Regions from separate parts of the Kitasatospora sp. NBC_01539 genome, predicted to be linked through region 2. Evidence: riboswitches for the same ligand, from Rfam matches in the RefSeq annotation. Region 2 holds a riboswitch; the other holds the start of a gene.
What was found. Region 2 has a riboswitch for S-adenosylmethionine ahead of thrC (threonine synthase). Riboswitches for the same ligand answer to the same signal wherever they lie in the genome.
Positions count from the first base shown of each region.

Region 1: it holds a riboswitch for S-adenosylmethionine, as region 2 does, so the genes downstream of both, OG335_RS26975 (aminotransferase class V-fold PLP-dependent enzyme) here and thrC (threonine synthase) in region 2, are expected to answer to the same signal.

Region 1 is NZ_CP109390.1:6,222,057-6,226,350, reverse strand. Features, by position in the region: gene OG335_RS26985 (rhomboid family intramembrane serine protease) at 1-339, shown strand, start outside; gene OG335_RS26980 (Lrp/AsnC ligand binding domain-containing protein) at 385-666, shown strand; gene OG335_RS26975 (aminotransferase class V-fold PLP-dependent enzyme) at 668-2,032, opposite strand; SAM riboswitch class IV at 2,079-2,196, opposite strand; gene trpD (anthranilate phosphoribosyltransferase) at 2,299-3,375, opposite strand; gene OG335_RS26965 (hypothetical protein) at 3,508-3,933, opposite strand; gene OG335_RS26960 (heme-copper oxidase subunit III) at 4,260-4,294, shown strand, end outside.
Region 2 is NZ_CP109390.1:4,065,418-4,069,711, reverse strand. Features, by position in the region: gene OG335_RS17350 (trehalose-6-phosphate synthase) at 1-1,275, opposite strand, end outside; gene OG335_RS17345 (glucosyl-3-phosphoglycerate synthase) at 1,350-2,354, opposite strand; SAM riboswitch class I at 2,493-2,623, shown strand; gene thrC (threonine synthase) at 2,641-3,909, shown strand; gene OG335_RS17335 (MoaD/ThiS family protein) at 3,942-4,220, shown strand.

The DNA.
Region 1 (4,294 bases), 2.2 Mb from region 2:
ATCGGCTACCTGGCGACGTACGGCTACGCGCTGGCCGAGGTCGGCTCGGAGGAGTCGGTGCGGGCGCTGGTCGGCGCGTCGGGGGCGATCTCGGGCGTGCTCGGCGGCTACCTGCGGCTGTACCCGCGGGCGCGGGTGACGACGCTGGTGCCGGTGCTGCTGTTCCTGCCGCTGCGGTTCCCGGCGTGGCTGGTGCTGGGGCTGTGGTTCGCGCTGCAGTGGTGGCCGGTCGGGTCCGCGGTGCCGGGCGTGGCGTACCTGGTGCACGTGATCGGGTTCAGCGCGGGCTGGCTGGCGGTGTGGGCGGCGGGTCTGTGGCAGGGCAGACGCGCGAGCTGACGGCGGATACGCTGGGCCTCACCCCAGCACCCAGGAGCGCGCACCGTGATCACCGCGATCGTCCTCGTCAGGACCAGCGTCGACCGGATCCCCGAGATCGCCGAGGCGATCGCCGCGATCGAGGGCGTCAGCGAGGTCTACTCGGTGACCGGCGGCTACGACCTCGTGGCGATGGTGCGGGTGCGGCGCCACGAGGATCTCGCCGCGGTGATCCCCGGCCGGCTCAACAAGGTGCCGGGTGTGGAGCACACCGAGACGCAGATCGCCTTCCGCACCTACTCGCAGCACGATCTGGAGGCGGCGTTCGCGCTGGGCCTGGACGAGTAGGTCAGGCCGCGGCGGTGTCGACGACGCAGCGGCCGCCCTCGTTGCGGTAGCTCCAGCGGGCGCCGTCGGTGACGAGCGCGCGGACGGCGGCGAGGAAGCGGTCGATGTGCTCGTCGGGCGTGCCGGCGCCGAAGCTCACCCGGATCGCGTTGAGGCTGCGCTCGCCGGGCAGCGAGGGCTCGGGCGCACCGCACTCGGACGGCGCCGCGTCCTCCCCGCCGAGCAGGGTGCGCACCAGCGGGTGCGCGCAGAACAGGCCGTCGCGCACGCCGATGCCGTACTCGGCGGAGAGTGCCGCCGAGAAGTGCGAGCTGTTCCAGCCGCGGACCACGAAGGACAGCACACCGACGCGGGCGGAGCCCTCGCCGAAGAGGTTGAGCACCTTCACCTCGGGGATCCCGGCGAGTCCGGCGGTGAGCCGCTCGACGAGCGCCTGCTCCCGGGCCTCCAGGGTGTCGAAGCCTGCGGCGGTCAGCGCGCGGCAGGCCGAGGCGATGGCGTAGGCGCCGATGACGTTGGGCGAGCCGGCCTCGTGCCGGGCCGGGCCCTGGTGCCACTCGACGGCGACGGAACCGTCCTCCTCGCGGGCCACGGTCCGGCTGGCGCCGCCGCCGGCGAGGTACGGCTCCGCGGCGTCCAGCCAGTCGCTGCGCCCGGCGAGCACGCCGGAGCCGAACGGCGCGTACAGCTTGTGACCGGAGAAGGCGACCCAGTCGACGCCGAGGTCGCGCACGGACAGCCGGTGGTGCGGGGCGAGCTGGGCGGCGTCCAGGACGACGCGCGCGCCGTGCCGGTGGGCGGTCTCGGTGAGTTCGGCGATCGGCCACAGCTCGCCGGTGACGTTGGAGGCGCCGGTGACGCAGAGCAGGCGCGGGCCGGTGGGGTCGCCCGCGGCGAGCGCGGCGTCGAGGGCGGCGACGGCCTCGGCGCGGGAGCGCGGGGCCCGCAGGTACTCGACCGTCAGGCCGGCGTGGCGCCAGGGCAGCAGCGAGGCGTGGTGCTCGGTCTCGAAGGCGTAGACGCGGGTGCCGGCGGGCAGCGCCCCGGCGAGCAGGTTGAGCGAGTCGGTGGTGGCGCGGGTGAAGACGACCTGGTCGCCGTCGCGCAGGTCGAGGAAGTCGGCGACGGTGCGGCGGCTCTGCTCGAAGAGGTCGGTGGAGAGCTGCGAGAGGTAGCCGGCGCCGCGGTGCACGCTGCCGTAGTAGGGGGCGTACGCGGCGATGTCGTCCCAGACCTGCTGGAGCGCCGGGGCGCTGGCGGCGTAGTCGAGGGCGGCGTAGGTGACCTTCTCGCCGGAGGCGAGCGGCACCTGGACGTCGTGGCCGAGGACGGCGAGCGGGGCGCAGAATTCGGTGGAAAGCGACATGGCGGTGCTCCTCACGGGGTGGGGACCCCGGGGATGCATCGCCGGTGGTCCGCGCTTGCCACGCGGACGACATGCCGCGCGGCCCGGTCCTCACCCAGGGCACCCCGCCACGGACGGAGGGTTGCCGGACAGCAAGCTGGGGCTTGTCGCTGCCACTCATGACCTGGTGAGGACTCTAGGCGAGAGCTGAGGAGCGGTCAAGGCCGGGCGGGTGCGGGGGCCGCCGCCCCCGCACCCGGCGGCCGTGTCAGCGGCGCGTGGTGGCGTCAGCGGCGCATGGTGGCGTCGGCCCAGCGCTTGAGCGTGGCCTCGGCGGCTCCGGAGTCGATCGCCGCGGCGGCCCGCTCGATGCCGGCCGCGAGCTGCCCGGTGAGCGGCGCGTCGGTGAGGTCGAGCGCGGCGAGGGCGGCGGCCGTGTTGAGCAGGACGGCGTCCCGGACGGGCCCGCGCTCGCCGGCGAAGAGGCGCCGGGCGACGGCGGCGTTGTACTCGGCGTCCGCGCCGCGCAGCGCCTCGATGCCCACCAGCTCGATGCCGACGTCCCGCGGGTCGAAGGCGGTCTCCGTGACGGCGCCGTCCTTGACGATCCACACGTGCGAGGTGGTGGAGACGGTGAGCTCGTCGAGGCCGTCGTCCCCGCGGAAGACGAGGGCGCGGGCGCCGCGCCGGGCGAGCACGCCGGCGATCAGCCCGGCGAGCCGGGTGTCGAAACAGCCGATGGCGTGGGCGGTGACCCTGGCCGGGTTGGTGAGCGGGCCGAGGATGTTGAAGGCCGTGGGCACGCCGAGGTCGCGGCGGGCCGGGGCGGCGTGCCGCATCGCGGGGTGGAACTTGGCGGCGAAGCAGAACGTGAGGCCGACCTCCTCGGCGACCGCGGCGACCTGCCGGGCGTCGAGGTCGAGGCTGATGCCCAGCTTCTCCAGCACGTCGGAGGAGCCGCTCGCGGAGGAGGCGGCCCGGTTGCCGTGCTTGACGACCTTGGCGCCGGCCGCGGCGGCGACGATCGCGGACATGGTGGAGATGTTGACCGTCTTCGCCCGGTCGCCGCCGGTGCCGACGATGTCGACCGCCGGGCCGGGGATGTCGAGCGGTTCGGCGTGCGCGTACATGGCGTCGACGAGGCCGCTGATCTCCTCGACCGTCTCGCCCTTGGCCCGCAGCGCGACCATGAAGCCGGCGACCTGGACGGGCACGGCCTCGCCGGCCATGATCCGGTCCATCGCCCAGGCGGTGTCGGCCCGCGTGAGGTCCTGGCCGGCGAGCAGCGAGGTCAGCAGATCCGGCCAGGTGCGGACCACCTGCACGGGGTCCTTGCCGCCGTTCGCAGGGTTCACGTTCACCATGGCCGACTCCAGCTCTCATCGGTGGTACCGAAACAGGGATGGAGTCAGCCTAGCGAGCACGGACGGGCGGCCGGACCGATCCGGCCGCCCCTTCTCTCCTGGTGAGACGGCCCTCCGGCGGGCCGGGAGCGGTCAGTGGTGGGCGGGGGTCCGCCGGGCGATCCGGGCGCGCAGGAGGGTGGCCGCGGCCTCGGCGAGGGCCATCGGGTCGACCGGCTGGGCGATGGCGGCGTCGGCCCGGCTCCAGGCGGCGAGCCAGGCGTCCTGCGGGCGTCCGATGAGGACGAGCACCGGCGGGCAGCCGTAGATCTCGTCCTTCAGCTGGCGGGTGAGGCCGAGCCCGCCGGCGGGGACGGCCTCGCCGTCGAGCACGCAGAGGTCGATGCCGCCCTTCTCCAGGGCGCGGAGCACGGCGGGGGTGGTCGCGCACTCCAGGTACTCGACCTGCGGCAGGTCGGCGGCGGGCCGGCGGCCGAGCGCCAGGGTGACCTGCTCGCGGGTGGTGCGGTCGTCGCTGTAGACGAGAACGGTGAGCGTCTCGTCGGTCGTGTGCGCCATGGGCCCTGCTCCCGGGTGCTCGTCCTCTTAATATGTGCCGCGCTCCGAACGGCCCAGTGTGATCCGGACCACGTTCTCCCTCGGATGCTACTCCCGTGCACCCCTCCCGGTGAGCCCCTGGCACGATCTCTCTCAAGCCGCCGCGCGCGGATCTCACCCGATCGGGGGACATCCGCTCACCCGTCTCGAACAACCGTCAGAAAACGGACAGTGCGCAGACCCACCGGCCCGGCTCCCCCGCCCCGGAGGCCAGGGGGGCATACCGCACGCACCGGACACTCCGAGGAGCACCCCCCGGCGTGAAGACGGAATAAGGGACCGACATAATGTCCGTCGTGGCGACAGCAACAGCAACAGAAAC
Region 2 (4,294 bases):
GGCCTCGCGGGAGAGCACGAGCGCGCAACCGTGGTCGGAGACCACGGGGATCTCCTTGGCGACGAGGTTCATGCCGTCCCGGATCGGGTTGACCAGGGCGACGTCGGCGAGCCGGTACGCCGCCAGCGACCGCGGGAAGTCGTCGTTGACGTGCAGGATCAGCGGCTGCCAGGAGGCCGTGGCGAACTCGTCGTCGATCTCGTGCGCGATCCGCTGCACCGCCGCCGTGTACTCGCGGTACTCCGGCAGGTCGTGCCGGGAGGGGTACGCGAAGGCGACGTGCACGACCCGGTCCAGCCACTCGGGGCGGCTGCGCAGCAGGTGCCGGTAGGCGAGCAGCCCGCGGACGATGTTCTTGCTGAGCTCGGTGCGGTCGACCCGGACGATCGTCCGCCGGTCGCCCACGGCCTCCTGCAGCGCCGCGAGCCGGGCGTCGACGTCCGGCCGGTGCGCGCGCTCCCGCAGGAAGTCGGCGTCCGCGCCGAGCCCGTGCACGCCCAGGTGCGTGGTGCGCCCGGCGTGGGTGACCGTGCGGGCCGCCCGGTCGACGGTGGCCCCGAGCACGGCCTCGCAGCAGTCGGCGAAGGCGAGCGCCCAGCGCTCGGTGAGGAAGCCGGCCCGGTCGGCGCCGAGGATGCCGGTGAGCACCTCGGCGGCGACGTCGTCGGGCAGCAGCCGGTAGTACTCGGGCGGCGCCCACGGGGTGTGCGAGAAGTGCCCGATCCGCAGGTCGGGGCGGAGCCTGCGGAGCTGCGCCGGGGCGAGCGAGAGGTGGTAGTCCTGCACGAGCACGGCGGCGCCGGGGGCGGCCTCGGCGGCGAGCGCCTCGGCGAAGGCGGTGTTGTACGCCGTGTAGGAGTCCCACTCGCGGCGGAAGCGGTCGTCGAAGACCGGGCTGACCGGGGTGTCGTACAGCAGGTGGTGGACGAACCAGAGGGTCGAGTTGGCGATGCCGTTGTAGGCCCGGGCGAAGGTGCCGGGCTCGATGTCCAGCATCCGGACGGCCTGGCCGCCGACGTCGTGCCCGGCGCGGTCCAGCCGGCCGTCCGGCGCCTGCCGGGCGGCCGTGCGGTCGGCGTCGCCGAGCGCGGCGCACACCCACACCGCGGTCGGGTCGTCGATCGCGGACAGTCCCGAGACCAGCCCGCCGCCGCCTCTGCGGAGGGTCAGGGTGCCGTCGTCCTCGCTGGTGAAGGACACCGGGCCCCGGTTCGAGGCCACGAGGACGGGGGCGGCGCCGGACTGCTGCGGAGGTTCGAACGCGAGATCGGCCATATCCCCTAGCTTGCCGCCGGACCGGGGTGGCAAACCATTCGGCGCCGTTCCGGCCGGGTCGCGGCGGCGGCCGCTCAGCGCTCCCGGTACTCGGCGAGCGTCTGCATCGGCGGCCGCTCCAGCGCCGTCACCGGGTGGGTGTGCGCGGTGAAGCCGCTGGTGCCCGGGTCGCGGGTGAACTGCGTGAGCAGCGGGTGCACGAGGTCCTCGGCCGCCTTCAGCCGGTCCGCGCGGTCGAGCCGCTCCAGGGCGGTCCGGTAGATCGTGGCGGCCATCCGCCCGAGGGCGTGCCCGTCCTGGTGGCGGTGGTGCCGCACCCCGACGTCGACCTGCGCCAGCGCGTCCAGTCCGGCCGCCTCCAGGGCGTCGACCAGCAGGCCCAGCTCCACCCCGTACCCGGTGGGGAACGGCAGCCGCTCCAGCAGCGAGCGGCGCGCCGCGTACTCGCCGCCGAGCGGCTGCACGAAGCCCGCCAGCTGCGGCCAGTGCATGTTCAGCAGCGGCCGGGCGACCAGCTCGGTGACCCGGCCGCCGCCGGCCGGCACGACCGCGCCGTCGGTCTCCAGCGGCCGGTCGTACATCGCCTTCACCAGCGCGATGCCGGGATCGGTCAGGAGCGGGCCGACGATCCCCGAGACGAAGGCCGGGTCGAACTCGCGCAGGTCGGCGTCGATGAAGCAGACGATCGCCCCGGACGTCGCCAGCAGCGACCGCCAGAGCACCTCGCCCTTGCCGTGGACGGCGGGCAGCCCCGGCAGGATGTCGTCGCGGTGCACCACCCGCGCGCCGGCGGCCCGGGCCGTCTCCGCGGTGCGGTCGACCGAGCCGGAGTCGACCACCACCAGTTCGTCGACCAGCGGGTGGCGCTCCATCAGCTCCTCGCGGATGGCGGTCACGATCTCGCCGACGGTCGGCTCCTCGTCCAGCGCGGGCAGCACCACGCTGACCGTCCCGTCCCGTCCCGCCGCCCGTTTGGCGGCGAGCAGCAGCTCCACCGGACGGTCGGCCGCCGCCCAGGAGCGGCGGCGCAACCAGGTCGCCACCTCCGGGAGGACGTCGGGACGGGGCAGCTCGGTCACGGTCTCGCTCCTCGTAACTTCCATCTCGCGTATCGGACGCGGGGGTCTCGGCCCGCAGGCCTTCGGTTACAGTCTTCGTACTGCGGTCGCGCCTTCGCACGCCGGGGTCGCCGCAGCGCAGGACCGACAACTTCACAGAGCTCATCCAGAGGGACTGAGGGAACGGCCCGTCGACGTCCCGGCAACCTTCTCGCAGGGCGGTCACAGGCCCCGCGGGACAGGTGCCAATTCCGTCCTGTGGCGCGCCCGCGTCACGGGGAAGATGAGGAGAGAGGCCTCCGCCATCATGGCTACCGCTACCCCTGCCGCCGTTGACCTCGGCCCCGCCGCCGCGCTGTCCTGTCGCGAGTGCGGCACCCGCTTCCCGCTCGGACCGAGCTTCGCGTGCATCGAGTGCTTCGGCCCGCTGGAGATCGCGTACGACTACGACGGCTACGACGCCGAGGAGCTCCGCAAGGCCATCGAGGCCGGCCCGGCCAGCATCTGGCGCTACGCCCCGCTGCTCCCCGTGCCCGCCGACGTCGCCGGCAAGCCCAACCTGAACCCCGGCTGGACCCCGCTCGTCAAGGCCGACAACCTCGGCCGCGAGCTCGGCTTCACCGCCCAGCTGCACGTCAAGGACGACTCTGGCAACCCGACGCACTCCTTCAAGGACCGCGTCGTCGCCTGCGCCATCGAGGCCGCCCGCGCCTTCGACTTCACCACGCTCTCCTGCTCGTCCACCGGCAACCTCGCCGGCGCGGTCGGCGCGGCCGCCGCCCGGGCGGGCTTCAAGTCCTGCGTGTTCATCCCGCACGACCTGGAGCAGGGCAAGATCGTCATGGCCGGGGTGTACGGCGGCGCCCTGGTCGGCATCGACGGCAACTACGACGACGTGAACCGCTTCTGCTCCGAGCTGATCGGCGACCCGATCGGCGAGGGCTGGGGCTTCGTGAACGTCAACCTCCGCCCGTACTACGGCGAGGGCTCCAAGACGCTCGCCTTCGAGATCTGCGAGCAGCTCGGCTGGCGCCTCCCGGAGCAGCTGGTCATCCCGATCGCCTCGGGCTCCCAGCTCACCAAGATCGACAAGGGCCTGCAGGAGCTGATCAAGCTCGGCCTGGTCGAGGACCGCCCCTACAAGATCTTCGGCGCCCAGGCCGAGGGCTGCTCCCCGGTCTCGGCCGCCTTCAAGGCCGGCCGCGACGTGATCCGCCCGGTCAAGCCGGACACCATCGCCAAGTCGCTGGCCATCGGCAACCCGGCCGACGGCCCGTACGTCCTCGACATCGCCCGCCGCACCGGCGGCGCCGTCGAGGACGTCACCGACGCCGAGGTCGTGGCCGCCATCAAGCTCCTGGCGCGCACCGAGGGCATCTTCGCCGAGACCGCCGGCGGCGTGACGATCGGCGTGCTCAAGAAGCTGGTCGAGACCGGGCAGCTCGACCCGTCGAAGGAGACCGTCGCCATCAACACCGGCGACGGCCTGAAGACCCTCGACGCGGTCGCCGACTCCGGCCTCACCGCCACCATCCGCCCGACGCTGGAGTCCTTCCGCGCCGCCGGCCTCGTCTGAGCCCCCCTCACCACGTCCGCAAGGAGCACCGTATGAGCGCCACCGTCCGCATCCCGACCATCCTGCGCACCTACACCGGCGGCTCCGCCGAGGTCACCGCCGAGGGCACCACCCTGGCCGCCGTCATCGCGGACCTGGAGCAGAACCACGCCGGCATCGCCGCGCGCATCCTGGACGACGCCGGCAAGCTGCGCCGCTTCGTCAACGTCTACGTGAACGACGACGACGTGCGCTTCGCCGAGGGCCTGGAGACGGAGATCAAGGACGGCGCCGCCATCTCGATCATCCCCGCGGTGGCCGGCGGCTGCTGAGGCCCCGCCGCGCGGGCGGTCCGGTCGCACCGGCCCGTCCGCGACGCGTACGCACCATCGGAGCCGCCGCCGGG